Regions from separate parts of the Streptomyces sp. NPDC055962 genome, predicted to be linked through region 4. Evidence: riboswitches for the same ligand, from Rfam matches in the RefSeq annotation. Region 4 holds a riboswitch; each other region holds the start of a gene.
What was found. Region 4 has a riboswitch for cyclic di-AMP ahead of ACFC51_RS04645 (NlpC/P60 family protein). Riboswitches for the same ligand answer to the same signal wherever they lie in the genome.
Positions count from the first base shown of each region.

Region 1 (7,549 bases), on a different contig from region 4:
CCCGGCCGCCGGTGCACGGTGCTCGGGGAGCGTCGTGGTGTCCGCTCCCTCCACCTCGAAACCGGCGTCCGCGATCATGTCGAGGTCGGTCTGCCCGGACTGGCCCTCGCTGGTCAGGTAGTCGCCCAGGAAGATGGAGTTGACCAGGTTCAGGGCCAGTGGCTGCATCGAACGCAGATGGACCTCCCGGCCGCCCGCGAGACGTACCTCGACGTCCGGGCACACGAACCTGACCATCGCGAGGATGCGCAGGCAGCGCTGCGGCGTGAGGTGCCAGTCCTTCGCCAGCGGGGTCCCTTCCATGGGGATCAGGAAGTTGACCGGGACGGAGTCGGGATCCAGATCCCGCAGCGAGAAGACGACGTCGACGAGGTCCTCGTCGGTCTCGCCCATGCCCGCGATCAGACCGGAGCACGCCGAGAGGCCGGCGGCCTGCGCCTGCTGCACGGTGTCCACCCGGTCGGCGTACGTGTGCGTGGTCGTGATGTCCCCGTACGTCCCCTCGGACGTGTTGAGGTTGTGGTTGTACGCGTCGGCGCCGGCGGACCTCAGACGGTCGGCCTGGCCCTCCGACAGCAGGCCGAGGCAGGCGCACACCTCGACGCCCTCGTGCTGCTCCTTGATGGCCTCGATCGTCTGCGACACCCGGTCGACGTCCCGGTCGGTCGGGCCGCGGCCGCTGGCCACCAGGCACACCCGCTTCGCTCCGCCCGCCACCCCCGCGGCGGCGGCCTTCTTCGCCTCGTCCGGCTTGAGCCAGGTGTACTTGAGGATCTCGGCCTTGGAACCGAGGCGCTGCGAGCAGTACGAGCAGTCCTCGGGACACAGTCCGGACTTCAGGTTCACCAGATAGTTGAGCTTGACGCGCCGGCCGAACCACTGGCGGCGCACCTTTCCGGCCGCGGCCACCACGTCGAGCAGTTCGTCGTCGGAGGTCGCCAGTACGGCGAGCGCTTCGTCACGGGTCGGCAGTTCGCGCCGCAGCCCCTTTTCCACCAGCGTGTTCAGCAGGTCCATGGCGTTGATCCTGACGTACGGCACCGTCATCGGCCAAGGAGGAACCGGACAGGAGAGCCGGTCGATGCTGTGTGTATTGCCACACCCTGGCCTGTTGCGCACCCGGTTAGGGTCTGTGAGCTGCCTACAAAGAGGGACCCGCCCATGTCCTACGCCCCGTTCGACTGGATCGACGACGAGGCCCGGCGCCGCGCCGAGGCCGGACTCGTCCGGACGCTGCGCCCCCGGCCCGCCGAGTCCGAGCTGCTGGACCTCGCGAGCAACGACTACCTGGGGCTCAGCCGGAACCCCGAGGTCGCGGCTGCGGCGGCCGATGCGGCACGGACATGGGGCGCGGGCGCCACCGGATCGCGGCTGGTCACGGGCTCCACCGCGCTGCACGCCGAACTCGAATGCGAACTCGCCGGATTCTGCGGATTCGAAGCGGCCCTGGTCTTCTCCTCCGGCTACGCGGCCAACCTCGCGGCGCTCACGGCACTCACCGGCGGTGACTCGCTGATCGTCTCCGACGCCGGCAACCACGCCTCGATCGTCGACGGCTGCCGGCTCTCCAGGGCCGCCACCGCCGTCGTGCCGCACGCGGATCCCGAGGCCGTACGCACCGCACTCCGCGCGCACGGCGGACGGGCGCTGGCCGTGACCGACTCGGTCTTCTCGGTGGACGGCGACGCCGCCCCGCTGGCCGGACTCGCCGAGGTCTGCCGTGGCGCGGGCGCCGCCCTCCTCGTGGACGACGCGCACGGGCTGGGCGTCCTGGGCGAGGGCGGGCGAGGCGCGCTCGCGGGCGCCGGACTCGCGGGCGAGGAGGGGATCGTGGCCACGCTCACCCTCTCCAAGTCGCTCGGGAGCCAGGGCGGAGCGGTGCTCGGCCCGGCCCGGGTCATCCGGCACCTGGTCAACACGGCGCGCACGTTCATCTTCGACACCGGCCTCGCGCCGGCCGCGGCCGGCGCGGCGCTGGGCGCTCTGCGCCTGCTGCGCCGCGAGCCGGAACGCGCGGCCAGGGCGGGGGCGGTCGCCGTCGAACTGCACGGCCGGCTGACCGCAGCAGGTCTGACCGCGGTACGCCCCGACGCCGCCGTCGTGTCGGTGCGCGCGCCCTCGGCGGAGTCCGCGGTGCGCTGGGCGGCGGACTGCCGGACGGCCGGTCTCGCGGTGGGGTGCTTCCGCCCGCCATCGGTGCCGGACGGGATCTCCAGGCTGAGGCTGACGGCCCGGGCAGACCTGACACAGGATCAGATCGAATCCGCCGTGGGCACGCTCGTGGCGACGGCCCCCCTCCCGGTCAGCTGACCGGGAGGCCGTGCAGCCCCGTGAGGAAGGACGTCCAGGCGGCCGCCGAGAAACGCAGCGGCGGCAGGCCCGTGTCCTTCGAGTCCCGTACGGCGAGCTGATCACCGCCGAGCTCTGCGGCTTCCACGCAGTTGTTCATGCCGGTGCTGCGGCTGCTTCGCCGCCACCTGGGTGGGTGCGGGGCGTGCTGTGCGGGACGGTCGGACATCGTGCCCCCCTCGGGCAGTCTGAAGGTTCCGCCCCACCGCCGCGTCCTACTGCGGCGATGAGGTCCAGCGAACGCTCCGGCGACAGCGCGTGTGCCTGCATCGTGCGGAAGGCCGAGCTGTACGCCTCGAGGTCTTCTCTCCGCTCCAGATAGAGGCTACTCGTCAAGTGGTCAAGAACGACCACATCCAGATCAGAAGTGCTCAAAAAAGAGAGGATTACAAAAGGTCCGGTGAGGCCGATATAGCTCCCTGCCTCGAACGGAAGCAACTGCAGCGTCACGTGCGGAAGTTGAGCGACCTCCGTCAGATGGCGCAATTGCTGCTCCATGACCCGGGGGCCGCCGACCTCACGCCGCAGTACGGCCTCGTCGAGCACGACGCTCAGACGCAGCGGACGGGATGACCGGAGCACGCTCTGCCGGGCGAGTCTGACCTCCACCAGGGAATCGAGCTGAGCGGACGGCAGCCCGCCCAGCGACGACCGGGTCACGGCCCGCGCGTAGTCGGCCGTCTGCAGCAGCCCCGGCACCACCGACGTCTCGAGCGTCCTGGCGGCCTCCGCCTGTGACTCCAGGCTGATGAAGTCGCGGTACTGCGGAGGGATGAGCCCGCGGTAGGCGTGCCACCAGCCGCTTCCCCCGCCGCCCACCGAGCCGGCGAGCGCAGTGAGCAGGGACCGCAGCTGTGCGTCGTCCACGCCGTAGACCTCCAGGAGCCGCGTCACGTCACCGGGCGACACCCCGCTCACCCCCGTCTCGATCCGGCTCACCTTGGACTGGTGCCAGCCCAGCACGGCGGCGGCGTCCCGGCTCGTGAGTCCCGACGTGTGGCGCAGACAGCGCAGCTCCTCACCGAGCTTGCGACGGCGTACCGCGGGGCCGTTCCGCATCGCGGCCTCCTCCCGTTGTGCGGTGAGCCGTGCCGGCGGGGCCGACTCGGAAAGGGGCCAGTGTCGCGCCCGTACACGGATCAGGGGGCCGAGTTCACCGTAATGAGCGATAGATATATGCATATCTTGGTGGATCGCCGTCATGGAGGACCGTATCGGTGGCAGTCTGGCGCGAAGCACCATCCAGGCCGGCCGTGGGCCGGTCAGGGCGTGAAAGGGACGGCGTCGCCATGGCAGACCATCAGGAAGCAACCGTCACTCTGCCGAGCGATCCGGCCTCGGTCTCCGCGGCCCGCAGACATGTGGCGCGCGTACTCACCGAATGGGGCCTGGCCGAGGACAGCGACACGGCCGAGACCATCCGGCTGATCGTCTCGGAGCTCGCCACCAACGCCGTCCAGCACACCTTCGGCCAGTCGCCCACCTTCACCGTGGACCTCCGGCTCGACCGGGACGTGGAGTTCTTCCTCGGGGTGACGGACAGCCATCCGCGCTGGCCCCAGCGGCTTCCCGCCGCCGTACGCCAGGACAACGGCCGGGGCATGGTCATCATCCGGGCCCTGGCGAAGGAGTACGGCGGTCGGCTCGGCGTCAGCCCCACCGCGGACGGGGGCAAGACCGTGTCGATCGTGCTTCCCTGGCCGGTCCCGGCGCAGGCCTGAAGAATGCGGGGGCGAGCCGCCCTTCGGGAGTGACGGGCCGGGCGGCCGTCTCACGGGGCGGAGGCCCGTCCGAAGCCGCTCCGCAGCAGTGCCATCAGCGTCCCCGCCGCGGGGGTGTTCCCGTTCCCCCGGTGCACCACGGAGATCGTCCGCCGGAAGGCGGCCGGTTCCAGGCGCCGCACCGCGAGCGGCGCCGGTGACATCGCGGCCACCATCTCCGGCACCACCGCCACGCCCAGGCCCGCGCTGACCAGAGCGCAGACCAGGGCATAGCCGGGAGACTCGCACACCACGGCAGGGGTGGCCCCCGCCTCGGCCAGCGCACGCTCCACCCCGCGCCGCGGTGGGTGCTCCGGCGCACTGCTGATCAAAGGGCGGCCCGCCAGTCCCGCGACGGGCAGCGGTCCGCTGCCCTCGGACAGCATCTGCCCGGGCGCGGTGACCAGCACCAGTTCCTCGACGAGCAGCGGCTCGACGGACACCCCCGCCGGCATCGGCCCGGCCGCCGCGGGCTCGTACGCATGGGTGAGGGCCAGATCCACGTCGCCCGCCGCCACCGCGGCCACACCGGCGGGCGGCTCGTAGTCCGTGACGCTCAGCTCCACGTCGGGGTGGGCGCGGCGGAACGCGGTGAGCACCGGGGGCAGCAGATGGATCCCGGCCGTCACGAAGGTGCCGACCCGCAGCCGGCCGCCGGACAGCCCAGCGAGCCGGGCCAGTTCGTGCCGCGCCTGGTCCATCTCGTCCAGCACACGCCTGGCCCGCCCCGCCAGCAGCTCACCGGCAGCCGTCAGCCGCGCCCCCCGGTGGTGCCGGACGAGGAGGGCGGCCCCCGCTTCCCGTTCGAGCTTGGCCAGCTGCTGGGAGAGCGCGGGTGCGGTGTAGCCGAGCCGCGCGGCGGCCCGTGTGATCGAGCCTGCCTCGGCCACCGCCACCAGCGCGGCCAGCCGTGTCGGGTCGTACATGAAGCATTCCTTTTGGCAGACCATGAAGATTGCAAGTACACGCTAAAGGGCTCAAGCCGTCAGGGTGTCCCCATGGACGCACAACTGCTCGCCTTCTTGGCCGTGGCCGCAGGAATGGTGGCGCTGCCCGGCGCCGACTTCACGGTGGTCGTACGCAACGCGCTCGCATCCCGGCGGTCCGGGCTGGCCACCGCGGTGGGAGTCGCCGGAGGGCTCGTGGTGCACACGGCCCTGGCCGTCGCCGGACTCGCCGCCGTGCTCGTGACGATGCCGGTCCTCTTCCGCACCGTCCAGCTGCTCGGCGGCGCGTACGTGCTCTACCTCGGTCTCAGCGGCCTGTACGCGCTCCGGCGGTCCGCCGGCGGAGCGGACAGGGGTGCGGAGACGGGCGGCCGGGCGCCCTCGGGGCTCCGGCGTTCGCTGCGCCAGGGCTTCCTGACCAACGCCCTGAACCCGAAGGCACCCGTGCTCTTCCTGAGCCTGCTGCCCCAGTTCGTCCCCGACGGACAGCCGCCCCTGCCGAGGACCCTGCTGCTCGCCTCGGTCGTCGTCCTGCTCGCGCTCGTCTGGTTCCCGGCCGTGGCGCTCCTGGTGGACCGCCTGGGCCGGTGGCTGCGCCGGCCGCGTACCGCCCGCGCGATCGAGGGCGGCAGTGGCACGGCGCTCACCGCGCTGGGGCTCGTGCTGGTGACCGGGCCCCTGCTGCGCTGAACCAGAGATGAGGGAGGGTCAGCGGACCCTCCCGTACCAGACGTTGCCGGACCAGATCTTCTCCAGCCGGACCACCGCCCCGGTCTTCGGCGAATGCCAGATCTTCCCGCTGCCGGCGTAGATGCCGACGTGGTACACACTGCGCCCCGCATGGAAAAAGACCAGGTCGCCGCGTTTCCGCTGCGACCTGGAGATATGGCGGGTCTTGTTGTACTGCTGCTGAGCCGTGCGGGGTAGTTTCTTCCCCGCCTTCTTGAACGAGTAGAGCGTGAGCCCGGAGCAGTCGAACCGGTGAGGGCCTGTGGCGCCCCATCTGTAGGGCGCCCCCTTCTTCGACGCGGCGATCCTGAGTGCCGTCGCCGAGTGGGCGGCGGCCTCGGCGTCGTTCACGAAGCCGGGGGCCAGCATGGTGGTCCCTACGGCGAATGTCAGAGCCGAGGCCGTACCGACCCGGGCGAACAGAGACGGGACATGAACCTGCGCAGTCATGCGCAACCCTTCGTCAGCCGCCTGTGAAGGATGACCTGTCGGGTTCGGGCTGGCGAAGTTGCCCGGCCGCGCGAAGCGGCTTCACCCCGAGGACCGTCCGGAACTCCGGCCGGCCCGTTGTGCTCGGGTCCTCCACTCCTGCCGATCCACTTCTGTCGACCAGGCATCCGGACAGCGGCAGGACTCGGCGTCCGCCCGGACCGCCCCGCCGCGGTGGCGGGGGCTTGTCGTCCCAGGGATCTTTACGCACGCCCTGCCGGATTTCCTGGCTGAAGTGTCGATATGTGAGAGTCGTCACGACTGATCCGATCGGGTGGACGCGACGGCCGGCTGGCCCCGGCGGCCGGGGCCGACCAGCCGTGTACCAGCAGCGGAACGTTGCATTCCGTTCAGCGTCCGCATGCGGTGCGCAAGTCGGGCTGTCCCCCGGGCGGGGGAGCTCCTACGCCGAACGAGCGAGGAAAACTCATCGGCTCGTCGGGCGTGTCGAAAAGCGGCGCCACCGGGGGCGATCCGTCGCCGTACCGGACGGCCGTGCCGTCCTGCTCGCGGACACCCCTGCCGCCCCGTCCGCGGACGCCCCTGCCGCCCTGTCCGTCGGGCGTGCCGACCGCCCCGTCCGCAGGGCGGCCGGACCGCTCAGCCCGTAGGGGCGGGAGGCACGGCGACCCGCCCCGCGCGTCGTTCGCCGTCCAGCAGTCGCAGCACCCTGGCCAGGGTGTCCGCGTGGATCTGCGACTCACCCCGGTCGTGCATCAGCGCGAGGGCGTCGCGGAGGGCGGTCGCCCTGGACGCGAGAGCCTGGGCAGCCCGGAGCGCTCCGTATGTGTCGCTGCCCCGGGCGGGATTGATGCGGCCGAGCTGGTCGAGCACTTCCAGATAGCAGTCGACGAACTCGGCCTCCGCGCGGGTCAGTGCGGGGAGCGGTGGGAACTGGGGTGGGAGCATCGGCTGTTCACCTCGCGGGGCGCGGCGGCTGGGACGGCGTGCGGTTCTCCACGACGTGGTCCACCAGCCCGAACGCCAGGGCGGCAGGGGCGTCGAGGATGGTGTCCCGTTCGATGTCGTCGCTGATCTCCCGCGTGGAACGCCCCGTGTGACGGGCCAGCATGGCCGTGAGCAGCTCGCGTTCGCGCAGCAGCTCGCGGGCCTGGATGTCGAGATCGGAGGGCTGGCCCTGCACCGGCTCGTCCAGAGCGGGTTGCTGGATGACTACCCGCGCACCCGGCAGGGCATGTCGGTGTCCGGGCGCGCCGGCTGCGAGCAGGACCGCCGCGCCGGCGCCCGCCTGGCCGAGGCAGAACGTCTCCACCT
Region 1 covers NZ_JBHJYN010000019.1:102,484-110,032, forward strand. Annotated here, with positions in the region: gene bioB (biotin synthase BioB) at 1-1,017, opposite strand, end outside; gene ACFC51_RS34040 (8-amino-7-oxononanoate synthase) at 1,162-2,310, shown strand; gene ACFC51_RS34045 (DUF397 domain-containing protein) at 2,303-2,518, opposite strand; gene ACFC51_RS34050 (helix-turn-helix domain-containing protein) at 2,446-3,408, opposite strand; gene ACFC51_RS34055 (ATP-binding protein) at 3,639-4,070, shown strand; gene ACFC51_RS34060 (LysR family transcriptional regulator) at 4,121-5,035, opposite strand; gene ACFC51_RS34065 (LysE family translocator) at 5,108-5,746, shown strand; gene ACFC51_RS34070 (C40 family peptidase) at 5,765-6,235, opposite strand; cyclic di-AMP (ydaO/yuaA leader) riboswitch at 6,239-6,411, opposite strand; gene ACFC51_RS34075 (hypothetical protein) at 6,875-7,183, opposite strand; gene ACFC51_RS34080 (ATP-dependent Clp protease proteolytic subunit) at 7,191-7,549, opposite strand, start outside.
Region 1: linked by a shared signal. The riboswitch ahead of ACFC51_RS34070 (C40 family peptidase) and the one ahead of ACFC51_RS04645 (NlpC/P60 family protein) in region 4 are both predicted to bind cyclic di-AMP.

Region 2 (7,549 bases), on a different contig from region 4:
TCACGCGCTTGGCGTCCTCGGCCTGGACGACCGGCTCGGCGTTGGCGGTACGGGCCAGCAGGCCGGTCGAGGAGAGGAGGACCTGGCACGGGTCGTCGGCGACCTCAAGCGGCACCGAGGCGACCTGCGAACCCGCGGACTCCAGAAGCACCGTGCGGCGGTCGGTGCCGAACTTCTTCGCCACCGCGGCCAGTTCGGCCGAGACGAGCTTGCGCAGCTCGGCGTCCGACTCCAGGATCGCGGTCAGCCCGTCGATCTCCTCGGTCAGCTTGTCGCGCTCGGTCTCCAGCTCGATCCGGTCGAAGCGGGTGAGCCTGCGCAGCGGGGTGTCCAGGATGTACTGGGTCTGGATCTCGCTCAGCGAGAAGCGCTCCATCAGGCGCTCCTTCGCCTGCGCCGAGTTGTCGCTGTCCCGGATGAGGCGGATGACCTCGTCGATGTCGAGCAGCGCCACGAGGAGGCCCTCGACCAGGTGCAGCCGGTTGCGGCGCTTGGTCCTGCGGAACTCGCTGCGCCGGCGCACCACGTCGAAGCGGTGGTCGAGATAGACCTCCAGGAGCTCCTTGAGTCCCAGGGTGAGCGGCTGCCCGTCGACCAGCGCCACGTTGTTGATGCCGAAGGACTCCTCCATCGGCGTCAGCTTGTAGAGCTGCTCCAGCACGGCCTCGGGGACGAAGCCGTTCTTGACCTCGATCACCAGGCGCAGACCGTGGGCGCGGTCCGTGAGGTCCTTGACGTCGGCGATGCCCTGGAGCTTCTTCGAGCCGACCAGGTCCTTGATCTTGGCGATCACCTTCTCCGGACCGACGGTGAAGGGCAGTTCGGTGACGACGAGACCCTTGCGACGGGCCGTGACGCTCTCTATGGCGACGGTCGCACGGATCTTGAACGTGCCGCGCCCCGCCGCGTAGGCGTCCTTGATGCCGCCGAGGCCGACGATCCTGCCACCGGTCGGCAGGTCGGGTCCCGGGACGAAGCGCATCAGCGTCTCGAGGTCGGCGCCCGGGTGCCGGATGAGGTGGCGGGCGGCGGCGATGACCTCGCCGAGGTTGTGCGGGGGCATGTTGGTCGCCATGCCGACCGCGATACCGGACGCACCGTTGACCAGGAGGTTCGGGTACGCCGCCGGGAGGACGACCGGCTCCTGCTCCTGGCCGTCGTAGTTGGACTGGAAGTCGACGGTGTCCTCGTCGATCGACTCCGTCATCAGGGACGTGGCGTCGGCCATCCGGCACTCGGTGTACCGCATGGCGGCCGGCGGGTCGTCGTTGCCCAGTGAGCCGAAGTTGCCGTGCCCGTCGACGAGGGGCAGGCGCATCGAGAACGGCTGTGCCATGCGCACCAGTGCGTCATAGATCGACGCGTCGCCGTGCGGGTGCAGTTTGCCCATCACCTCGCCGACGACCCGGGCGCACTTCACGTAGCCGCGGTCGGGGCGCAGTCCCATCTCGTTCATCTGGGACACGATGCGGCGGTGCACCGGCTTCATGCCGTCGCGGGCGTCGGGCAGCGCCCTGGAGTAGATCACCGAGTAGGCGTACTCGAGGAAGGAGCCCTGCATTTCGTCGACGACGTCGATGTCGAGGATCTTCTCCTCGAAGTCGTCCGGCGGCGGGGTTTTCGTGCTGCGGCGGGCCATCGCGGCTGCGACTCCTTCACAGATTCTGTCGGGCAACCTCAGGTTCTGACGCCGACCATTGTGGACCGCCGTACCGACAACGCCGACCTCGACCCGTCCGAAGCGGTCCCGGGGCCCCCGCCGGGCCCCCGTTTACGGCAGCATCTACGACAACATTCACCCAACGGGAACTTCGCCAGGTGCCCGTGCGCTTGCTTAGAGTGGCAGGTCCGGCAGGAAATCCTGTACCGATCGAAGGGACGTACATGCCCATGGGTCACACGGCCACAGCCCAGGCCGGTTCCGGCGGCTTGACGGCGACCGAGCACCGCCTGGCCAACGGCCTGCGCGTGGTGCTCTCCGAGGACCATCTGACCCCCGTCGCCGCGGTCTGCCTCTGGTACGACGTCGGCTCCCGCCACGAGGTCAAGGGCCGTACGGGCCTGGCTCACCTCTTCGAGCACCTGATGTTCCAGGGGTCGGGGCAGGTCAAGGGGAACGGGCACTTCGAGCTGGTGCAGGGGGCCGGTGGTTCTCTCAACGGCACGACCAGCTTCGAACGCACCAACTACTTCGAGACGATGCCCACGCACCAGCTGGAGCTGGCCCTGTGGCTCGAGGCCGACCGGATGGGCTCGCTGCTCGCCGCGCTCGACGAGGAGTCCATGGAGAACCAGCGGGACGTCGTGAAGAACGAGCGCCGCCAGCGCTACGACAACGTTCCGTACGGCACCGCCTTCGAGAAGCTCACCGCCCTCGCCTACCCCGAGGGCCACCCGTACCACCACACGCCGATCGGCTCGATGGCCGACCTCGACGCGGCGACCCTGGACGACGCGCAGGCGTTCTTCCGCACGTACTACGCGCCGAACAACGCGGTGCTCTCCGTCGTCGGTGACATCGACCCGGAGCAGACGCTCGCCTGGATCGAGAAGTACTTCGGCTCCATCCCCTCGCACGACGGCAAGCAGCCCCCGCGCGACGGCACGCTGCCGGAGGTCATCGGCGAGCAGCTGCGCGAGGTCGTCCACGAGGAGGTCCCCGCGCGTGCGCTGATGGCCGCCTACCGCCTGCCGCACGACGGCACGCGCGCGTGCGACGCCGCGGACCTCGCCCTGACCGTGCTCGGCGGGGGCGAGTCCTCCCGCCTGCACAACCGTCTGGTCCGCCGCGACCGCACGGCGGTGGCCGCCGGCTTCGGGCTGCTCAGGCTGGCCGGCGCGCCCTCCCTGGGGTGGCTGGACGTCAAGACGTCCGGCGGTGTCGAGGTGCCGCAGATCGAGGCTGCCGTCGACGAGGAGCTGGCCCGCTTCGCCGAGGAGGGCCCCACGCCCGAGGAGATGGAGCGCGCCCAGGCGCAGTTGGAGCGCGAGTGGCTGGACCGGCTCGGCACGGTCGCCGGCCGCGCCGACGAACTCTGCCGGTACGCCGTCCTGTTCGGTGACCCGCAGCTCGCCCTGACCGCGGTCGGCCGGGTGCTCGACGTGACGGCGGACGAGGTCAGGGAGGCCGCCCGGGCCGCCCTGCGACCCGACAACCGTGCGGTCCTGGTCTACGAGCCGGTCGAACCGGCCGACGAGACGGACGGCACCGACGCGCACGAGGGGGCCGACAAGTGACCGACGCCGCCGTGACTGGAGTAGCGATGGAGTACCACCCGCAGCCGACCGCCGGCGAGGCCCGGCCCTGGGCCTTCCCCGCGCCCGAGCGCGGCGCCCTGCCCAACGGGCTCACCGTGCTGCGCTGCCACCGCCCCGGCCAGCAGGTCGTCGCCGTGGAGATCTTCCTCGACGCGCCGCTCGACGCCGAGCCCGAGGGGCTGGACGGCGTGGCGACGATCATGTCGCGCGCCCTGTCCGAGGGCACGGACAAGCGCTCCGCCGAGGAGTTCGCCGCGGAGCTGGAGCGCTGCGGCGCCACGCTGGACGCGCACGCGGACCACCCGGGGGTCCGGGTCTCCCTCGAGGTCCCGGTCTCCCGCCTGTCCAAGGCGCTCGGCCTGGTCGCCGAGGCCCTGCGGGCCCCGGCCTTCGCCGAGAGCGAGATCGAGCGCCTGGTCGGCAACCGCCTCGACGAGATCCCGCACGAGCAGGCCAACCCCGCCCGCCGGGCCGCCAAGCAGCTGTCCAAGGAGCTCTTCCCCGCCACGGCCCGGATGTCGCGTCCGCGCCAGGGCACGGAGGAGACCGTCCGGCGGATCGACGCAGCCGCCGTGCGCGCCTTCTACGACGCCCACATCCGCCCGTCCACGGCGACGGCGGTCGTCGTCGGCGACCTCACCGAGGTGGACCTGGACGCGCTGCTCGCCGAGACCGTCGGAGACTGGTCGGGCAATGCGGGACAGGCCCGCCCGGTGCCCCCGATCACCGCGGACGACACCGGCCGTGTGGTCATCGTGGACCGTCCCGGAGCCGTCCAGACACAGCTGCTGATCGGCCGGATCGGCGCGGACCGGCACGACAGCGTGTGGCCTGCCCAGGTCCTCGGCACGTACTGCCTGGGAGGCACACTCACCTCACGGCTGGACCGCGTGCTGCGCGAGGAGAAGGGCTACACCTACGGGGTCCGCGCCTTCGGGCAGGTGCTGCGCTCGACGGCGCCCGGCTCGTCCTCCGGGGCGACCGGGGCCGCCATGCTCGCGATCAGCGGTTCCGTCGACACGGAGTCCACCGGGCCGGCGCTCGACGACCTCTGGAAGGTCCTGCGCACGCTTGCGGCCGAAGGGCTCACCGACGCCGAGCGCGAGACGGCGGTGCAGAACCTCGTGGGCGTCGCCCCGCTGAAGTACGAGACGGCGGCCTCGGTCGCGGGCACCCTGGCCGACCAGGTGGAGCAGCACCTGCCGGACGACTACCAGGCCGAGCTGTACGCGCGTCTGGCGGCGACCGGCACGGTGGAGGCGACGGCAGCCGTGGTCAACGCGTTCCCGGTGGACCGTCTGGTGACCGTCCTGGTCGGGGACGCCGCACAGATCGCGGAGCCCGTACGGGCGCTCGGCATCGGCGAGGTGTCGGTCGTCACCGGCTGACATGACGGGACATCAGGGACCCCGGCGGAGCACTCCCGCCGGGGTTCTTCCTTTTGTCTCTTTTAAGCGTAAAATACATGTTCATCCTGTGGGATGTGCGACAAAAGGCCCGTTCCGTTTGGCGGCGGAAAGCGGCCCGCTCTAGCGTCGGCCCGGCTGTCCGTCAGACGAATGCCGCATCCGTGGCGCCGGGCAGCCATCGCCGAGTCCCCGTCAGGCGCGAGCCTGGGGAGCCGGGGACCCACGAAGTCCCTGGGGTGAATCGGATCCCTGCACCTCGCGCGAGGCTCAGGGGGCCGTAGGAGACCTTCCTGCTCCGAACCCGTCAGCTAACCCGGTAGGCGAGAAGGAAGGAAAGGACCAGCCCCTCCATGGCGTTCATCCGTGCCACCGGGAAGCACCGTGCCCCGAGCCGTCTGACGCGCAAGAGCGCCGAGGTCGCCGGCATCGCGGCCCTGGCCACCGCCGGTGTCATCGGCGCCACCGCGTCCCCCGCCCTCGCCGCGGACTCCGGGACCCCCGCCGCGTCCTCCACCGGCCTGACGCAGACCGTCGCCCTCGACACCACGCTCGCCGCCCAGATCGACGCCCAGGCCCAGGCCCAGGCGCACCAGGCCGAGGTCGTGGCCAAGGCCGAGGCCGCCGCGAAGGCGAAGGCCGAGGCGAAGCGCAAGGCCGAGGCCCGGGCCAAGGAGGTCCGTGAGGAGAAGGCGCGCGCGGCCCGCGCTGCCGAGCGCGCCCGGCTGAACGCGTTCCACCTCCCGGTCGCCGGCTCCCACGTGACCACCGGCTACAAGTCCGGTGGCGCGCTCTGGTCCTCCGGCACCCACTCCGGCGTGGACTTCCAGGCGGCGTCCGGCACCTCCGTCGTCGCGGTCGGCGCCGGTACGGTCGTCGAGGCGGGCTGGGGCGGCGCCTACGGGAACAACATCGTCCTCAGGATGAAGGACGGCACGTACACGCAGTACGGCCACCTCTCCTCGATCGGCGTCTCCGTCGGCCAGAGCGTCGGCTCGGGCGAGCAGATCGGCATCTCCGGCTCGACCGGCAACTCCACCGGGCCGCACCTGCACTTCGAGGCCCGGACCACTCCCGAGTACGGCTCGGACATGGACCCCGTCGCCTACCTCCGTGCCCACGGCGTCCAGGTCTGACCCCACGCCGTACGACACCGCTCCGACGAAGGCCCCGGCACCCGCCGGGGCCTTCGCCGTGCGTCCGGGGAGGCGTGCGCCGAAGCCCCGTGGAACTGCTCCCTGGCCAAAAGATATCCATGGATTCCGCCCCGCCATCGGAAATTCCGGCCGGTTGCAATAGAGTCGCAGAACAGGCGTCGATCGGCCGCGTTTCGCGGGGATTAAGGCGGAGGTTCGGACATGCGCATTCCCGCGCATTCGGTATGCACGGCAATCCGTGACGACATCGTCTCCGGTGTCTTCGAGCGCGGCAGCCGCCTCACCGAAGAGGTGCTCGCGCGTCGCTACGGCGTCTCCCGCGTCCCCGTGCGCGAGGCGCTGCGCACGCTGGAGTCCGAAGGGTTCGTCGTCACCCGCAGGCATGCCGGCGCCTGTGTCGCCGAGCCCACGGAGCAGGAGGCCGCGGACCTCCTGGACATCCGGATGCTCCTGGAGCCCCTGGGGGCAGCCCGCGCGGCACAGCGGCGCACCGAGGCGCACCTCAAGGTGCTGCGGGGCCTGGTCAGGCTGGGGCAGGAGCGGGTCCGCCGGGGTGAGGGCGAGGATCTGCGCTCGCTGGGCGGCTGGTTCCACGAGACGCTGGCACAGGCCTCGGGCAGCCCGGCGCTCATCGCACTGCTCACCCAGCTCCGACACAAGATCGCCTGGATGTACGCCGTCGAGCAGCCGGTCCGCCCCGCGGAATCCTGGGCCGAGCACGGCGCCCTCGTCGACGCCGTGGCGCGCCGCGACGCCGAGCGGGCCAGGGCGCTCGCCACCCAGCACGCCGAGCGGGCCACGGCGGCACACCGGCTGCGGCGCACGGACCGTACGGGGCACACGTCATCGCCCCCGGCCCGGGTGAGGACTTCGCAACACCCCGTAAACATCGCGGGAGCCCGTCATTAACAATGGCACCGTATACAAAGAGAGCAATTATCGGAGGGCTTTCTTTTTGCTGCCCTGAATCATTGTTTCCGGAGTCGTGTACGCCCCTGGGCCGGAAACAGAAAAGCCGCGGCTCCCGGTCGGGGTGCCGCGGCTTTCCCGCAGAAAGAATCCGGATTCGGATCGGCCTGGATCAGACGGTCTCCGGAAGCTCCTCGAGCCCCTCGGCGACCAGCTTCGCCAGACGGTCCAGGGCGGCCTCGGCGTCGTCCGCCTCGGACGCGAGCACGATCTCCTCGCCGCCCTGGGCGCCCAGGCCGAGCACCGCGAGCATGGAGGCGGCGTTCACGGGGTTGCCGTCCGCCTTGGCGATCGTCACGGGGACGCCGGAGGCCGTGGCGGCACGGACGAAGATGGAAGCGGGGCGGGCGTGCAGGCCCTCGGCCCAACCGACGTTGACGCGGCGCTCAGCCATGGTTCTGCCCTTCACGTATCAATGGGTTGTCTAGACCAGTCTCTCATGTGGTGCGCACTGCTGTGCCCGGCGTCGCCACCGGGCGTCCACCGCCCTTCGGCTCCCCCAGCGTGCCCCTGCTGCGAACCCCTCGCGACCGGTGCGCGGCACCGTAGGCTTTGCCCATGGAGCCCACTCCGGAACAGAGTCCGCACCACGCGTACCCCGACCACTGGGAGGCGGACGTGGTGCTCCGCGACGGCGGCACCGCGCGCATCAGGCCCATCACCACGGACGACGCCGAGCGGCTGGTCAGCTTCTACGAGCAGGTGTCCGACGAGTCGAAGTACTACCGCTTCTTCGCCCCGTATCCGCGTCTCTCCGCC
Region 2 covers NZ_JBHJYN010000013.1:113,837-121,385, forward strand. Annotated here, with positions in the region: gene ACFC51_RS29400 (DNA topoisomerase (ATP-hydrolyzing) subunit A) at 1-1,639, opposite strand, end outside; gene ACFC51_RS29405 (M16 family metallopeptidase) at 1,885-3,237, shown strand; gene ACFC51_RS29410 (M16 family metallopeptidase) at 3,264-4,646, shown strand; cyclic di-AMP (ydaO/yuaA leader) riboswitch at 4,837-5,004, shown strand; gene ACFC51_RS29415 (M23 family metallopeptidase) at 5,018-5,800, shown strand; gene ACFC51_RS29420 (GntR family transcriptional regulator) at 6,023-6,730, shown strand; gene ACFC51_RS29425 (HPr family phosphocarrier protein) at 6,903-7,184, opposite strand; gene ACFC51_RS29430 (GNAT family N-acetyltransferase) at 7,349-7,549, shown strand, end outside.
Region 2: linked by a shared signal. The riboswitch ahead of ACFC51_RS29415 (M23 family metallopeptidase) and the one ahead of ACFC51_RS04645 (NlpC/P60 family protein) in region 4 are both predicted to bind cyclic di-AMP.

Region 3 (7,549 bases), on a different contig from region 4:
GGCGCCGCCCATCGAGTGCGGGTGCAGCGCCTCCCAGTAGCCGACGGCCCACTCCCGTATCGCCGCCGCGTTGGCCGGGTCGGGGTCGATGCCCCCGATGATGCCGGACCAGACGGCGTCGCGGTACGCCCAGGCGGTGTCGTCCGGGCCGACACGGCCCGCGACCCCGTCGACCGGGTACAGGTGCATGGTCGACAGGCCGGTGGGGAGGTTCTCCGCGAAGGCGGCGTGCACGTCGACGGCGTCGTCGGTGATCCGGTCGAAGAAGTCCCCGCGCCAGTACCACTGGAGTCCGGCCGGGATCAGCTCGTCGAACAGCGACTGCAGAGCGGGGTAGGGCATCTCCGCGGTGAAGTGGAAGGCCGGCGGTCCCGGTTCGTTCACCGCACCGAGTGTCGTCCCCAGCGCGGCCGGGTCCGCCGTCGAGGACCAGACGACACCGCACATCTTCTGTCCGTGGATCTCTTCGGGGAAGGGCGGGGCGGGCGGCACGGAAAGAACGGCGAAGAAGCCGTACAGGTCGTCGGGCGCCTGGGGCAGGAAGTCGCGGTACCAGCGCATCACCTCGGGGAGGAGGCCGAGCGGCCAGACGGTGGCCCCGGCGCCCACCGTGGACACGGGGTGCAGCTCGAAGTCGAAGGACGTGACGATGCCGAAGTTGCCGCCGCCGCCGCGCAGCGCCCAGAACAGGTCCGGGTGCTCGCTCGGGTTCGTGGCGACGAAGCTGCCGTCGGCCAGGACCACGTCGGCGGAGACCAGATTGTCCACGGTCAGCCCGTACTTGCGGGTGAGGTAGCCGTGGCCGCCGCCGAGGGTGAGTCCGCCGATGCCCGTCGTGGACATGATTCCCGCCGGGGTGGCGAGACCGAAGGCGTGCGTGGCGTGGTCGAGGTCGCCGAGCGTCGCCCCGCCGTCGGCCTGGGCGGTCTGGATCGCGGGGTCGACCCGGACGCCGCGCATGGGCGAGAGGTCGATCGTGACGGCGTCGTCGGCGAGGCAGAGGCCGGGACCGCTGTGCCCTCCGCCCCGTACGGCCACGTCCAGGCCGTGCTCGCGGACGAAGTCGACCGCCGCCATCACGTCCGCCGTGTCGTGGCACCTGACCACCGCGGCGGGCCTCTTGTCGATCATGGCGTTGTAGACCGTACGGGCCTTGCCGTACTCGGGGTCGTCCGGGCCGATGACGGGGCCGCGCAGCGAGGTCCGCATCGTGTCGAGGAGGGTGCCGTCCATGATCGTCTCCTAGCGCGTGTGCGCCCGGCCTCCCCTGGCTCCATCCATCGGGTGAGGCTGCTGGGCCGACGCCGGCACCTGAGCATGCCGCGCAGACGGGACCGAACACCGAAAGGCTTGCCCTTCCAGCGTCCCGCCGCTCCGAACAGCTCGCAATCGCGGGGCGGGGCGCCCCGTCCCGGCTGCTCCGGGACGGGACACGCGTGGGGTCAGCCCTGCCGCACGGCCGGGGCGCCGCTCTCCGGAGCCGGCGCGACGGGCGTCCCCTGTCTTCCCCGCAGATGCACCATGAGCCCGATGAAGCCGGCGGCGAATCCGCTGAACAGGCCCGATATCCCGTGGTTGAGCGCGTTGGCCGAGGCGCTCTCGGGCACACCGATGACCAGGTAGTTGACGGCGGCGCTGATCACCGCACCGAACACGGCGCCGATCACCCCGCTGACGAGGGACACGCGCAGGGACGACGGCGCGGCCGGCGGGAGCGGGGTGGGTCTGTGCGGTGTGGACATGATGGAGTGGCCTCCAGGCGGGCGAGATGCACGATCGGGGGGTGCGGCAACACCTTTGCCTACGCCGCTGCGCCTGGCAACATCCGTTTGTGCAGGCCGTGTTGGCGCACGGCATGAGGCGAGCGGGAGCCCGGGCCGGGGGTGGAGGGCGAAAAGTGGTCGGAGTGCCGTCCCGGATGCCGTAGAGTTGTCATCACAACGACGCGGGGTGGAGCAGCTCGGTAGCTCGCTGGGCTCATAACCCAGAGGTCGCAGGTTCAAATCCTGTCCCCGCTACTGAAAGACAGAGGCCCGGATCCTTTCAAGGATCCGGGCCTCTGTCGTCACCCGTCACCCGTCAGCCGTTCCGGGCTTGACCTTGACGCTGCGTAAAGATCTAGCGTTTCCGGCATGGAGTGGTCCATTCAGGAAATCGCCCGGCGCGCCGGCACCACGAGCCGCACGCTCCGGCACTACGGAGACATCGGTCTCCTGGTGCCGAGCCGCACGGGTGCCAACGGCTACCGCTATTACGACCAGGAGGCCCTGGTCCGGCTCCAGCGCATCCTGCTGCTGCGGGAGCTGGGGCTCTCCCTGCCCGCGATCAAGGACGTGCTGGAAGGGCAGCGGGACACCTCCGCCGCGCTCCGGACCCATCTGCGCCTGCTGGAGCAGGAGCGGGAGCGCATCGGCCGGCAGATCGCCTCGGTGCGGACCACTCTCCACCGGACCGAGCAAGGGGAGGAACTCATGGCGGAGGAAGTGCTCGACGGCTTCGATCACACGGAGTACGAGCAGGAGGTCACCGAGCGCTGGGGCCGGGAGGCGTACGAGCGCGGTGGCCGGTGGTGGCGCGGACTGACCGAGGACGAGCGCGCCCGCTTCCAGGGCGTGCACGAGGCCATCGCCCGGGACTACGGGGAGGCCAGGGCCGCCGGCCTGGCGGCGGGCAGCGAGCAGGTGCAGGACATCGCCCGGCGGCACTGCGCGTGGCTGTCGGCGACCATGGAGCCCACACGCGCCTACGTGACCGGCCTCGGGGAGATGTACGTCGCCGATCCCCGCTTCGGGAGGAACTACGATCGCCACGGGGACGGAACCGCCGTCTTCGTACGGGATGCACTGACGATCTACGCGCAGCACCGGCTCTCCGACTGACCCCCGGAGGGCGGGGCTCCGGCGCGCTCCTCCCTTTGGCCGATGACGAGCCGCCGTTCGGCGCGGCTCCGGCCGGGCGGGGCGGGGCGCGGTACCGTCCGCAGCCGTGGGTGGACCGGGCAGGAGTGCACAGGTGGGGAAGCGGGACGGACGGCGGCGGGGCTCTGAGATGAACGTCCGTTCCTGGCGGCTCGTGAGAGTGCTGCCCGCCGTGCTGATCTGTGCCGGGGCGGCCTTCGACCTCGCGACGCCGACGGAGGTCACGGCGGTCCCGCTCTTCGCCGCCGCCTCGCTCGTCGCCGCGCCCTTCTTCTCCCTCGGCAGTACCGTCCGCATCGGCATCGTCACGGTCCTGGTCGTGCTCGGCATCCGGCTGTCGGACGGCGTGCTCCTCAGGGTCGTGCCGGTCACCGACCTGCTCACGCTGCTCACCGTCGTCGGCCTGTCCCTCGTCATCAACCGCGTCGTGCACCGCGGCAACGAGCAGCTCGCCTCGGCCCGGGTCATCGCCGAGACCGCGATGCGCGCGGTGCTCCCGGTGCCGGAAGCCCGGATCGGCGGGCTGCACGTCGCGGCACGGTACGAGGCGGCTCAGGCGGACGAGTTCGTCGGGGGCGACCTCTTCGCCGTCGCGGACACTCCGTTCGGGGTGCGTCTGGTGGTCGGGGACGTGCGGGGCAAGGGGCTGGACGCCGTGGCGGCCGTGGCCGTCGTGATCGGGGCGTTCCGGGAGGCCGCCGAACAGGAGCTGTCGCTGGAGGGCGTGGTCCAGAGGCTGGAGCGGGCGCTGGCCCGTGAGGGCTCGCGGCGGGGCGGGCTCGACTCCATGGAGGGGTTCGTCACCGCGGTCCTCGCGGAGATCCCGGCAGGCTCGGACACCCTGCGGGTCGTCAACCGCGGCCATCCGGAGCCGCTGGTGCTGCACGCGGACGGGGCGCTCGACGTCCTGGCCCCGACCGCGCCCGCCCTGCCGCTCGGTATGGGGCTGGACGCGTGGCCCGACCGGTCGGACACGTGGGCGCTGCCGCCCGGCGCGACGTTCCTGGCGTTCACCGACGGCCTCTCCGAGGCGCGTGACGCACAGGGCCACTTCTACGACCCGGCGGCCAGGCTGCGCGGCCGGCTCTTCCCGGGGCCCGAGGAACTGCTGTCCGCGCTCACCGACGACGTGCGGCTGCACACGGGTGGCCGGTCGACGGACGACCTGGCCCTCCTCGCCGTCGGTCGGCCCACGCGAGGCCAGCAGGAGCGGCGTACGACGGTGAAGATCGTGGGGCGGGACAGTGAATGACCGGTCGCGACGTTCGGTAGTCGAAGGACCTCGCTCCGCATAACATATGACACTCCGTCAGAAACTGGTGGCTGGATACACGGTGTTCAAGTCGCCCGTTTCTGCCCGTTTGACCCCTGAAAGTCCAGGCTGGAGCCGTGAGCGATCTGCGAGAACAGCTTGGAATCGGACCCGGGTGTCTATTAACGTTCGATAACGCAGCGCGGTTGTAGCCGCCGTCGCAAGAGACGGCACCGTGCGCAGCGCCGAATTCCGCAAGGGAACCGGGGAACCACCTACATGGGGTGAATCGGGCACCTGTGTCTCGTGAGAGACGGAGGGGCCCGTAGGAGACCTTCCTGCTCCGAACCCGTCAGCTAACCCGGTAGGCGAGAAGGAAGGAAAGGAGTGCGCCTACGTGGCGTCCAATCAGCCTGCCCCCGAGGCCCCGTCATCCTTCAGGACCGGAGGCTTCGGTGATGAGGACAGGACGTGGGAGGAATGGAACCCCACCGAGGAGTCCATCCGCCCCGTACGCGGCCGGCATCGCGTAGCCAAGCAGCGCGGTCTCGCCCGTAGCTCCACCGTCCTCGGCGTCGGCGTCATCGCGGCCGTCGGTGCGGGCGGCATGGCCACCGCGCAGAGCAAGCCGCCGGTCTCCATCTCTCTTCCCGATTCCATCGCGGACAATCTTCCCGACGCCAAGTCCCTTCCCGGCGTGGGTGCCTTCATGTCCGGGGACTCCGACACGGACCACGAGACCGTCGCCGCGTCCTCCCCGCTCACCACGGCCGGTATCACCGCCGCCGAGGCCGAGCAGGGCACCACCGACGCCGGCGAGGCCCTGCGCGCCCGCATCCTCCAGCAGGCCGAGCAGCAGTCGGCCGGAGCCGAGGCCGAGGCCAAGGCAGCCCAGGAGCAGGCGGCGGCCGAAGCGGCCGCGGCCCAGGCCGCCAAGCAGCAGAGCGCCGCCGAGGCCGAGGCCGCGGCGAAGAAGAAGGCCGAGGAGGAAGCGGCGAAGAAGAAGGCCGAGGCCGAGCGCCTCGCCAAGCTCGCCGCCAGCTACGCCGTCCCGACCTCCTCGTACACGATCACCTCGACCTTCGGGCAGTCCGGTTCGATGTGGTCCTCCGGCCACCACACCGGTCTGGACTTCGCGGCTCCCACCGGCACGCCGGTCAAGGCCGTGCACAGCGGCACGGTGAAGTCGGCCGGCTGGTCCGGTTCGTACGGCTACCGCACGGTCCTGGAGCTCGACGACGGCACGGAGGTCTGGTACTGCCACCAGTCCTCGATGGACGTCACGGCAGGGCAGAAGGTCACCACCGGCGAGACCATCGGCCGTGTCGGCGCCACCGGCAACGTGACCGGCCCGCACCTCCACCTGGAGATCCACACCGCGGACGGCACGGGTGTCGACCCGATGAGCTGGCTGCGCGGCAAGGGCCTCACGATCTGATCCCCGGCGCCACCCGGCGCACCGGAACCCCGGCGGCCCTGACGCACGACCCCCCGACGTCAGGGCCGCCGGTCCACTCCGTGGGGGCGCAGGGGTTCACCCGGGCCCTGACGGGTTCCCCGAGAATCGGAATACGTGCCTCCAGCAGCTCGTTGTCCTCGGGTATGACTTCTCTGCGTCCGCTCGGTTCCTCGAGCCTCCAGGTGTTCCCCCTCGCCCTCGGCGGCAACGTCTTCGGCTGGACGGCCGACGAGGACACGACCTTCGCCGTCCTCGACGCGTACGTGGCGGCCGGCGGCAACTTCATCGACACGGCCGACTCCTACTCCGCCTGGGTCCCCGGCAACGAGGGCGGTGAGTCGGAGACCCTCATCGGGAAGTGGCTCAGGGCGCGTTCCCGCCGTGACGACGTCGTGATCGCCACCAAGGTCGGTGCCCACCCGTCGTACAAGGGGCTCTCGCCCACCACGATCAAGGGGGCGGCCGAGGCGTCCCTGCGGAGGCTCGGCACCGACCACATCGACCTGTACTACACGCACTTCGACGACGAGAGCGTCCCCGTCGAGGAGATCGTCACCGCCCTCGACCAGCTCGTGAAGGCCGGCACGGTGCGGGAGATCGCCGCCTCCAACATCAGCCCGGAGCGGCTGAGGGCCTCCCTGGAATTCTCCGAACGCGAGGGCCTGGCCCGCTACGTGGCGCTCCAGCCGCACTACAACCTCGTCTCGCGCGACACCTACGAGGGCGCGCTCCAGGACACGGCGGCCGGTGCCGGTCTCGCGGCGGTCCCCTACTTCGCGCTCGCCTCGGGCTTCCTCACCGGGAAGTACCGGCCGGGAGCCTCCGTCGAGAGCGCGCGGGCCGAGGGTGCGGGCAAGCACCTGGAGACCGAGCGGGGCCGCAGGGTGCTGGCGGCCCTCGACAGGATCGCCCAGGAGCACGACGCGGAGATCGCCACGGTCGCCTTGGCCTGGCTGGCCTCCCGGCCGACCGTGGCCGCCCCCATCGCCTCCGCCCGGACGGTCGAGCAGGTGCCCGCGCTGGTGGCGGTGGCCGGTCTCCGGCTGACCGAGGCCGAGCTGGCGGAACTGACCGAGGCGTCGGCCTGATCCGACGGGGCGGGTGCGCCGCCGTCCGGCGAGGTCCCCGGGCCCGCCCCCGGGGAAGGGGTGCGGCGGGTGCGCCGCCGGACGGTCAGGTCTTCCGCCCCGTCCGGAGCCGGCTCAGCGGTCCTCCAGGTACGGGTTGTGGCCCCCGTAGTGCCGGTGCGGCGCGGGGAGCTGCTGCGGCTGGCCGCTGCCGTGGGGGAACTGACGGGGGAACGCCTGCGGCGCGGGCGGCCGGTGGGTCCGCCGCAGCCGGCCCGTCGCATGGGCGGCGTACGTCAGGGCCGGGCCCGCGATGTCCCGCCGGTGCCAGAGGTGGTGCAGCAACTCCTGCTCACGGAGGGCGAAGTCCCGGTCGGCTCCGTCGTGGCGGGCCCTGCGGCGCAGCATGGCCAGCGACGTCGCGAACGACTCGTACTCCGCGACGGCGCGTGCCGCGGCCCGGCCCCGCGCGGGGTCCGGGTGGCTGTGCCAGTGCCTGGCCATGTCGCGGGCCATCCCCCGCGCCCGCATGGAGGCCAGGGCGAGGGGTTCGGCCGGGGCCAGCCAGCCGGCCGCCGCATAGACCGGCAGCTCGGTGGAGAGCGTGCGCAGCTCGCGCTGGCGCGACCAGATCGCCAGCCAGGTCACCAGTCCGAAGCACGGCACCATGAAGGCGCCGTACACCAGGTAGAAGCCGTACGGGCCGAAGGACGACGAGCCGTTCCACAGGGCGTGCATGCCCATGGCGAGGACGAGGCCCACCAGCGGCAGGACGACCCGACGCACCCGGTGACGCGCGCCCCCGAGCGCCGCGATGCCGAACCCGATGCCGGAGAGCACCGTGAACAACGGA
Region 3 covers NZ_JBHJYN010000009.1:20,562-28,110, reverse strand. Annotated here, with positions in the region: gene ACFC51_RS24165 (FAD-binding oxidoreductase) at 1-1,233, opposite strand, end outside; gene ACFC51_RS24160 (hypothetical protein) at 1,443-1,742, opposite strand; tRNA gene ACFC51_RS24155 (tRNA-Met) at 1,945-2,018, shown strand; gene ACFC51_RS24150 (MerR family transcriptional regulator) at 2,133-2,879, shown strand; gene ACFC51_RS24145 (PP2C family protein-serine/threonine phosphatase) at 3,013-4,170, shown strand; cyclic di-AMP (ydaO/yuaA leader) riboswitch at 4,404-4,556, shown strand; gene ACFC51_RS24140 (M23 family metallopeptidase) at 4,568-5,608, shown strand; gene ACFC51_RS24135 (aldo/keto reductase) at 5,773-6,717, shown strand; gene ACFC51_RS24130 (PrsW family intramembrane metalloprotease) at 6,832-7,549, opposite strand, start outside.
Region 3: linked by a shared signal. The riboswitch ahead of ACFC51_RS24140 (M23 family metallopeptidase) and the one ahead of ACFC51_RS04645 (NlpC/P60 family protein) in region 4 are both predicted to bind cyclic di-AMP.

Region 4 (7,549 bases):
GGTTCGTCTTCCTCGGACTGTTCTTCGCCGACGGCCTGGGCGCCCTGCTCTACGCCGTGTTCTGGATCGTCGTGCCGCTCGGGGTCGGCGGGGTCGGCGGGGTGGAGAACCGGTCCCTCTTCGAGACCGCCCCGGACGGCCGTCGCAGACTGCGCAAGCCCGACAAGGGACAGGTCTTCGCCCTGGTCGCCCTGCTCGTCGGCGCCGTGACCTTCGTCGGCAACGTCGACATGGGCAGCAAGGCGGACCGCTACGTCTGGCCGGCGCTGCTGATCGGAGCAGGCTCCGTCCTCGTGTGGCGGCAGGCCGACAACGCCCGGCGCGCCCGGTGGATGGAGGTCGGCCGCCGCCGCCGTGTGCTGCACCTGGCCCGCGGACTGGCCGGCGTCGCGCTCGTCGGTCTCGGCCTCGCCGCCTTCATGGTGGTGCGCGGCTCGGCGGCCCAGCTGGGCACCGCGCTGACCGCGGCCATCGCCGTGCTGACCGGCATCGCACTCCTCGCGGGCCCCTATCTCGTGCGGATGACGCAGGACCTCTCCGAGGAGCGGCTGATGCGCATCCGGGCCCAGGAGCGCGCCGAGGTCGCCGCACACGTCCACGACTCCGTCCTGCACACCCTCACGCTGATCCAGCGCAACGCGGACGACGGCGGCGAGGTCCGCAGGCTCGCCCGCGCCCAGGAACGCGAGCTGCGCAACTGGCTGTACAACCCCGAGGGCACCGGCAAGGACGAGGCCGAGGAGCCGTCGAGCCTCGCCGAGGCCGTCAAGCGCGCCGCCGCCGAGGTCGAGGACAAGCACGGGGTCCCGCTGGAGGTCGTGGTCGTCGGCGACTGCCCGCTCGACGAGAAGCTCGCGGCGCAGATGCAGGCCGCACGCGAGGCGATGGTCAATGCCGCCAAGTACGGTGGCGAGGGCGGTGCCGTCCAGGTCTTCGCGGAGGTCGAGGGCCGCACCGTCTTCGTCTCCGTACGGGACAGGGGGCCGGGATTCGACCTGGATTCCGTCCCGGGCGACAGGATGGGCGTACGAGAATCAATCATCGGCCGGATGCAGCGCAACGGCGGTACGGCCCGGTTGCGTTCGGTGCCCGGCGGGGGCACGGAGGTCGAGCTGGAGATGGAGAGGGCGAGCGAATGACCGAGAACACCGAAGCGACCGGGGGCCCGGAGCGCCGGGTACGGGTCGTGCTCGTCGACGACCACCGGATGTTCCGCACCGGGGTCCAGGCCGAGATCGGCCGCACCGAGGAGACCGGGGTCGAGGTCGTCGGTGAGGCCGCCGACGTCGACCAGGCGGTCACCGTGATCACCGCGACCCGGCCCGAGGTCGTGCTCCTCGACGTCCACCTCCCCGGAGGCGGCGGTGTCGAGGTGCTGCGGCGCTGCGCCCCGATGATGGGCGCGGCCGAGAACCCGGTGCGCTTCCTGGCGCTGTCCGTCTCGGACGCCGCCGAGGACGTCATCGGAGTCATCCGCGGCGGTGCCCGGGGCTATGTCACGAAGACCATCACCGGTGCCGATCTCGTCGACTCCGTCTTCCGCGTCCAGGACGGCGACGCGGTGTTCTCGCCGCGGCTGGCCGGGTTCGTCCTCGACGCCTTCGCCTCGACGGACGCCCCGCCGGTCGACGAGGACCTGGACCGGCTGACACAGCGCGAGCGCGAGGTGCTGCGGCTGATCGCCAGGGGATACGCGTACAAGGAGATCGCCAAGCAGCTGTTCATCTCGGTGAAGACGGTCGAGTCCCATGTCTCGGCCGTGCTGCGCAAGCTCCAGCTCTCCAACCGCCACGAGCTGACCCGGTGGGCGACGGCGCGACGGCTGGTCTGAGCCGCAGGCCTCCTCAGGCGGGATCGAGCGAGATGTTGAGCTTCTCGCCGGTCCTGCGGTAGCCGACGCCCGCGTAGATCCGCTCGACGTCGGGGCCGCCCGGCTCCAGCCAGACGGTGTCGAAGCCGCGGTCGAAGGCGGTGCGGGTCAGCCAGACGGAGAGCGCCGCGCCCACGCCCCGGCGGCGGAAGGCGTCGGCGACGGCCAGGCCCGCCAGTTCGCCGATTCCGTCGGACGGGGTGGAGCAGCCGCCCGCTCCGGCCGGGCGTCCGTCCACGGTGGCCAGGGCCGAGACGCCGCCTCCGGCCGTCGCTCCCCGCAGCCAGGCGATCTCTCCCTCGTCCGGCCCGCCCTCGCCGCCGAAACCCGTGTGCTGGACGGCGGCCGCCGAGGCGAACTCGGCGTCGGTGACGGGCTCGGTGATGCGGAGGCCGTCGACCGGCTTCGGCGCGAGGAGGTCGTCCGCGGTGCAGGCCATGACCGGGGCGCGGAGCTCCACCGTGAACCCCGCCGCCAGCAGGGCGGGTTCGACGGCGGGTGCCCAGGAGGGCAGGAACTCCAGTCTGGGCAGCCGTTCGCGCGAGCGGAACGCCTCGACCAGGTCGGCGATGTCCCGCTCCGTGGGTTCGGCGTCCTGGTCGGGGATGGCGTAGTTGGCGAACTTCAGCTCCCAGCCCGGATTGTGGCGCACCGTGAACGGTCCCACCCGGTAGTGGTCCGGGGAACTGAGCGTGAGCGTACGCACGTATTTCTGGATGGCTGTGTCCATGAGGCCGGGAGCCTATGCGACGCGGGTGGCTCCCGCGAAGGGCATTTCGCTGATCGGCGCGATCCGGACAGGGGCTCCGGGGCGCGGGGCGTGGATCATCCGGCCGCCGCCGATGTAGAGCCCGACGTGGGTGACCCCGGGGTAGAAGAACACCAGGTCGCCCGGGGCGAGTTCGGAGCGTGAGACGCGCTGGCCCGCGTTGATCTGGGTGTACGTCGTGCGGGGCAGGGAGATTCCTGCCGCGCGCCAGGCGGCCTGGGTGAGGCCGGAGCAGTCGAAGGACGAGGGCCCGGTGGCTCCCCAGACGTACGGCTTGCCGAGCGCCCCGTACGCGAAGTCGACGGCCTGCGCCGCGCGGGCGTTGGGGGCGGCGACGGAGCCGCGGGGGGCGCTCCGGTCGGCACGGGTGGCGCTGCCGCCGTGCGCGGCGTCGGCCGAGCGCTCGTAACCGGCGCGCTGTTCGGCGGTGAGTGTGGCCAGGAGCTTGCGGGCGTTGGCGAGCTTGGAGCGGACCTCGTCCTTGTGCTTCTGCAGGGCGGCCCGGCGGGAGGCGAGCACCGCGAGCTCGTCCTCGGCCCTGGCACGCAGTTGGGCGATGTCCCCGATCTGCCGCCGTACCCCGTTGATCGCACCCGCCTGGCGGTCGCCCGCCCGGGCCTCGTAGGAGGCGCGCTCCAGATACTGGTCGGGGTCCGAGGAGAGGGCCAGCCGTACGGCGGGGTCGAGGCCGGCGCTGCGGTACTGGGCGGTGGCGTACGCGCCGAGGGCGTCGCGTGCGGTGTTGAGGCGCTCGGTCCTGCGGGCGGCCTCGTCGCGCAGGGTGTCCAGCGCCTTCTCGGAGGCGGCGGTCTGCTCCTTCGCGCCGTTGTACTTCTCGGTGGCGACCTCGGCGTCGTGGTACAGCCGGTCGACCTGGGCCTTCACCTCGGCCGCGGTGGGCCGGGGGTCCGCCTGGGCGGCACCTTCGAGAGCGGTCGCCGTGGCTGCCCCGGCGAGGGCGAGGGTCGCTGCGGTGCGGGCAGCAGGCCCGGTGAACAGGCGCTGCTTGGGCTTGCGGTGAGCGGCTTCTCGATGGGCGGGCACGGGGGTGGTGCGTCCTTCCGTTCGACTGCCCGCCGGGGATACCGGCGGGCCCGCCGGGGTCCGGCGGCGGGCCACCACAGGGGGGAGCGGCCCGCCGCCGGATTCCTGGCGGGGCGACCGGCACGCCGCCCGGTACGGAGGCGGTGATGCGGAGCCGGTCACCTGGGAGGGACGCTAAACCCGGGGCACAGGGAAGAGGCGTAATGACAGGTATTGCCTGCATGTGCTGTTTCGCTTCCGTCGGATGACCGGAAAAATCAACCGGAGTCAGGCAATTCGCGCAAGCATGAAGTGAACTCATCGGTAAGTCGTACCTTGCCGAAGAGTGGTGATATGGCCGCAGTTAGGCTGCGGCCATGGACGTACTCATCAATGTCTTCGTGGCCCTGCACATCATCGGGATCGCCTCCCTGCTGGGTGGTTTCCTGACCCAGATGAAGGCCATGGGGGCGGGTACGGCCCGCTTCGTCCCGGCCATGCTGCACGGCGCGCTCACCATGCTCGTCACGGGCATCGCCCTGGTCGGGCTGAACCAGGCCGACGACCAGAGCGTGAACAACGTCAAGATCGGCGTGAAACTGCTGGTCCTGGTCGTGATCCTCGCCCTCGTCTATGTGAAGCGGGACGACGAGAAGGCGGGCAAGGGCGCCTTCGCCGCGGTCGGCGGACTGACGGTCGCCAACATCTTCATCGCCACCCTCTGGACCTGAGCGGAACGGGGCCGGTCCGGGGGTCGCCCCCGGACCGGCCCCGCCGGTACGTCCTCGGTGTCCGCTGCGGGCGCGCGTCAGGCCGGGCGCACGCTGCCGTAGATCGGCATGTAGTAGATCGACTCCTCGCGGACGTTCGCGCCCGGCTTCGGCGCGTGGATCATCATGCCGTCGCCCTTGTAGATGCCGACGTGGCTGATGTCGTCGTAGAAGAAGACAAGGTCCCCCGGCTGCAGGTCCGCCGTGGCCACCCGGGTGCCGACCTCGACCTGGTCCCAGGTGGTGCGCGGGAGATCGACACCGGCGGCCTTCCAGGCCGCCTGGGTCAGCCCCGAGCAGTCGTACGACGACGGGCCCGTCGCCCCCCACACGTACGGCTTGCCGATCTGGGCGCGGGCGAAGGACAGGACCTGCTCCGCCTTCGAGGCGTACCCGCTGCCGGAGCCCGTGCCTCCCGTCCCGGTGCCCCCCTGCGCCGCCTCGTCCGCGTCGGCCTGCTCCGCCTTCTCCTTCGCGGCGGCGGCCTGCTGCCTGGCGAGCTCCTCGGCCTTGCGCCGGGCCTCGGCCTCCTTCTTGCGCTCCAGCTCCGCGAGCCGCGCCTTCTCCTCGGCGGTGAGCTTCGACAGCAGGGTGCGCGCCTCGGTGAGCTTCGTCTGCACCTGCTGCTTGCTGGTGCGCAGCGCGGCCTGCGACTCGGTGAGCTTCTCCAGGCTCTTCGTCGCCTCGACGCGCTTCTCCGCCGCTTCCTTCTGCTGCGTACGGAAGTCGGCCACCGACTTCTGCTGGCGGCTGGTCATCCGCGCCATCAGCTGGTCCTGGTCGAAGTACGACTGGGGGTCGTCCGCGAGGAAGAACGTGGCCGTCGGGGCGATCGAGCCGGTGCGGTACTGCGCGGCCGCGTAGTTGCCCAGCTCGCGGCGCGTCTCGTTGAGCTTGTCGGCCCGCTTCGCAGCCGCCTCCAGGAGTGCGTCGACCTCGGAGCGCTGCTCGGCCGAGGCGGTCCTCGCCTTGTTGTACTGCTGCGTCGCGGTGCCGGCCTGCCGGTAGAGGGCGTCGACCTTCTTCTGCACTTCCTCGATACCGGGCTTCGGCTCGGCGGGAGCCGCCGTCGCGCTCTGCGTGGAGAGCAGGGTGACGGAGGCGAGCGCCACGGTCGTGAGACCGACGGCGGGGGTGGTGGTGCGCATGCGTGTGCGCGGCTTGCGATGCGACGCCAAGGCCGGCATCTCCTTCCGTGGACCGCCTACCGGGTTAGCTGTCGGGTTCGGGCGGAACGGAAGGCTGCCCTACGGTCCGGTGGAGACGGGCCGATTCACCCCGGTGCTGCGTGTGGGTCCCCGGTTCCGGGCTCCCTTCGGGGGAGTACGGATTCGGCGGGGGCACCCGTGCGGCGCGGTTCGCCTCAAGGGGGTACGGGGCACCCGTCGGAGCACGCTAGCCAACCCGTGGCGTCCCTGTGAAGGTTGATGTGCGATATGCCCGATACATTTCCGTGACCTTTTCGGAGTGGCGGTCCCTGTGGCCGGAACCACTCCCTGGAGCTCACGGACCGTGGGCGCGCCCTCGCGTTGTGCGCACGGTCCGGGGTCCTTGTCGCCGATGCGGCCCGGGCTGTCGGTGCGGCCGCCTAGACTCGTGAGGCGATGAGCAGCCTCTTTGACGACAGTTTCCTGACCGGCCTCCAGCGAGCGGAGGACGGCCCCCCGCCGCCCCCCGAGGAGCACGCACCCGAAGCGGTGCCGGAGGGCCTCTTCGAGGACGTCTTCGACGCCCCTCCGCCGCCGCGCGACGCCTACTACCGCGACGGCGCCCCGCGCCCCGTGGTCGACTCCGCCGCGCTGCTCGACGGGCTGAACACCGAGCAGCGCGCCGCCGTCGTGCACGCCGGCTCCCCGCTGCTCATCGTCGCCGGGGCCGGGTCCGGCAAGACTCGGGTGCTCACCCACCGGATCGCCCACCTCCTCGCCGAGCGCGGGGTGCACCCGGGGCAGATCCTCGCCATCACCTTCACGAACAAGGCCGCCGGCGAGATGAAGGAGCGCGTCGGAGACCTCGTCGGCCCGCGCGCCAACGCCATGTGGGTCATGACCTTCCACAGCGCCTGCGTGCGGATCCTGCGCCGGGAGTCGAAGCGCCTCGGCTTCACCTCGTCGTTCTCGATCTACGACGCCGCCGACTCCAAGCGGCTGATGGCCCTGGTCTGCCGGGATCTGGACCTCGACCCGAAGCGCTACCCGCCGAAGTCGTTCACGGCGAAGGTCTCGAACCTGAAGAACGAGCTGATCGACGAGGAGACCTTCGCCGGGCAGGCCGCCGACGGCTTCGAGAAGACGCTGGCCCAGGCCTACGCGCTCTACCAGGCGCGGCTGCGGGAGGCCAACGCCCTCGACTTCGACGACATCATCATGACGACGGTCCACCTGCTCCAGGCGTTCCCCGACGTCGCCGAGCACTACCGCCGCCGCTTCCGGCACGTCATGGTCGACGAGTACCAGGACACCAACCACGCGCAGTACACCCTCGTGCGCGAGCTGGTGGGCCCGGCGGGCGAGGCCGACGCCCCGGGCGAGCTGTGCGTCGTCGGTGACGCGGACCAGTCGATCTACGCCTTCCGCGGCGCGACCATCCGCAACATCCTCCAGTTCGAGGAGGACTATCCGGATGCGACGACGATCATGCTGGAGCAGAACTACCGCTCCACGCAGACGATCCTCTCGGCGGCCAACGCCGTCATCGAGCGCAACGAGAGCCGCCGCCCCAAGAACCTCTGGACCAACGCGGGCACCGGCACCCGGATCACCGGCTACGTCGCCGACACCGAGCACGACGAGGCGCAGTTCGTCGCCGACGAGATCGACCGGCTGACGGACGCGGGCGACGCGAAGGCGGGCGACGTCGCCGTCTTCTACCGCACCAACGCCCAGTCCCGTGTCTTCGAGGAGATCTTCATCCGCGTCGGACTGCCCTACAAGGTCGTCGGCGGAGTGCGCTTCTACGAGCGCAAGGAGGTCAGGGACGTCCTGGCCTACCTCCGGGTGCTGTCCAACCCCGAGGACACCGTCCCGCTGCGGCGCATCCTCAACGTGCCCAAGCGCGGCATCGGGGACCGGGCCGAGGCGATGATCGACGCCCTGTCCATGCGCGAGAAGATCTCCT
Region 4 covers NZ_JBHJYN010000001.1:1,039,534-1,047,082, reverse strand. Annotated here, with positions in the region: gene ACFC51_RS04670 (PspC domain-containing protein) at 1-1,139, shown strand, start outside; gene ACFC51_RS04665 (response regulator transcription factor) at 1,136-1,831, shown strand; gene ACFC51_RS04660 (GNAT family N-acetyltransferase) at 1,845-2,600, opposite strand; gene ACFC51_RS04655 (NlpC/P60 family protein) at 2,613-3,683, opposite strand; gene ACFC51_RS04650 (hypothetical protein) at 4,040-4,393, shown strand; gene ACFC51_RS04645 (NlpC/P60 family protein) at 4,471-5,619, opposite strand; cyclic di-AMP (ydaO/yuaA leader) riboswitch at 5,618-5,779, opposite strand; gene pcrA (DNA helicase PcrA) at 6,037-7,549, shown strand, end outside.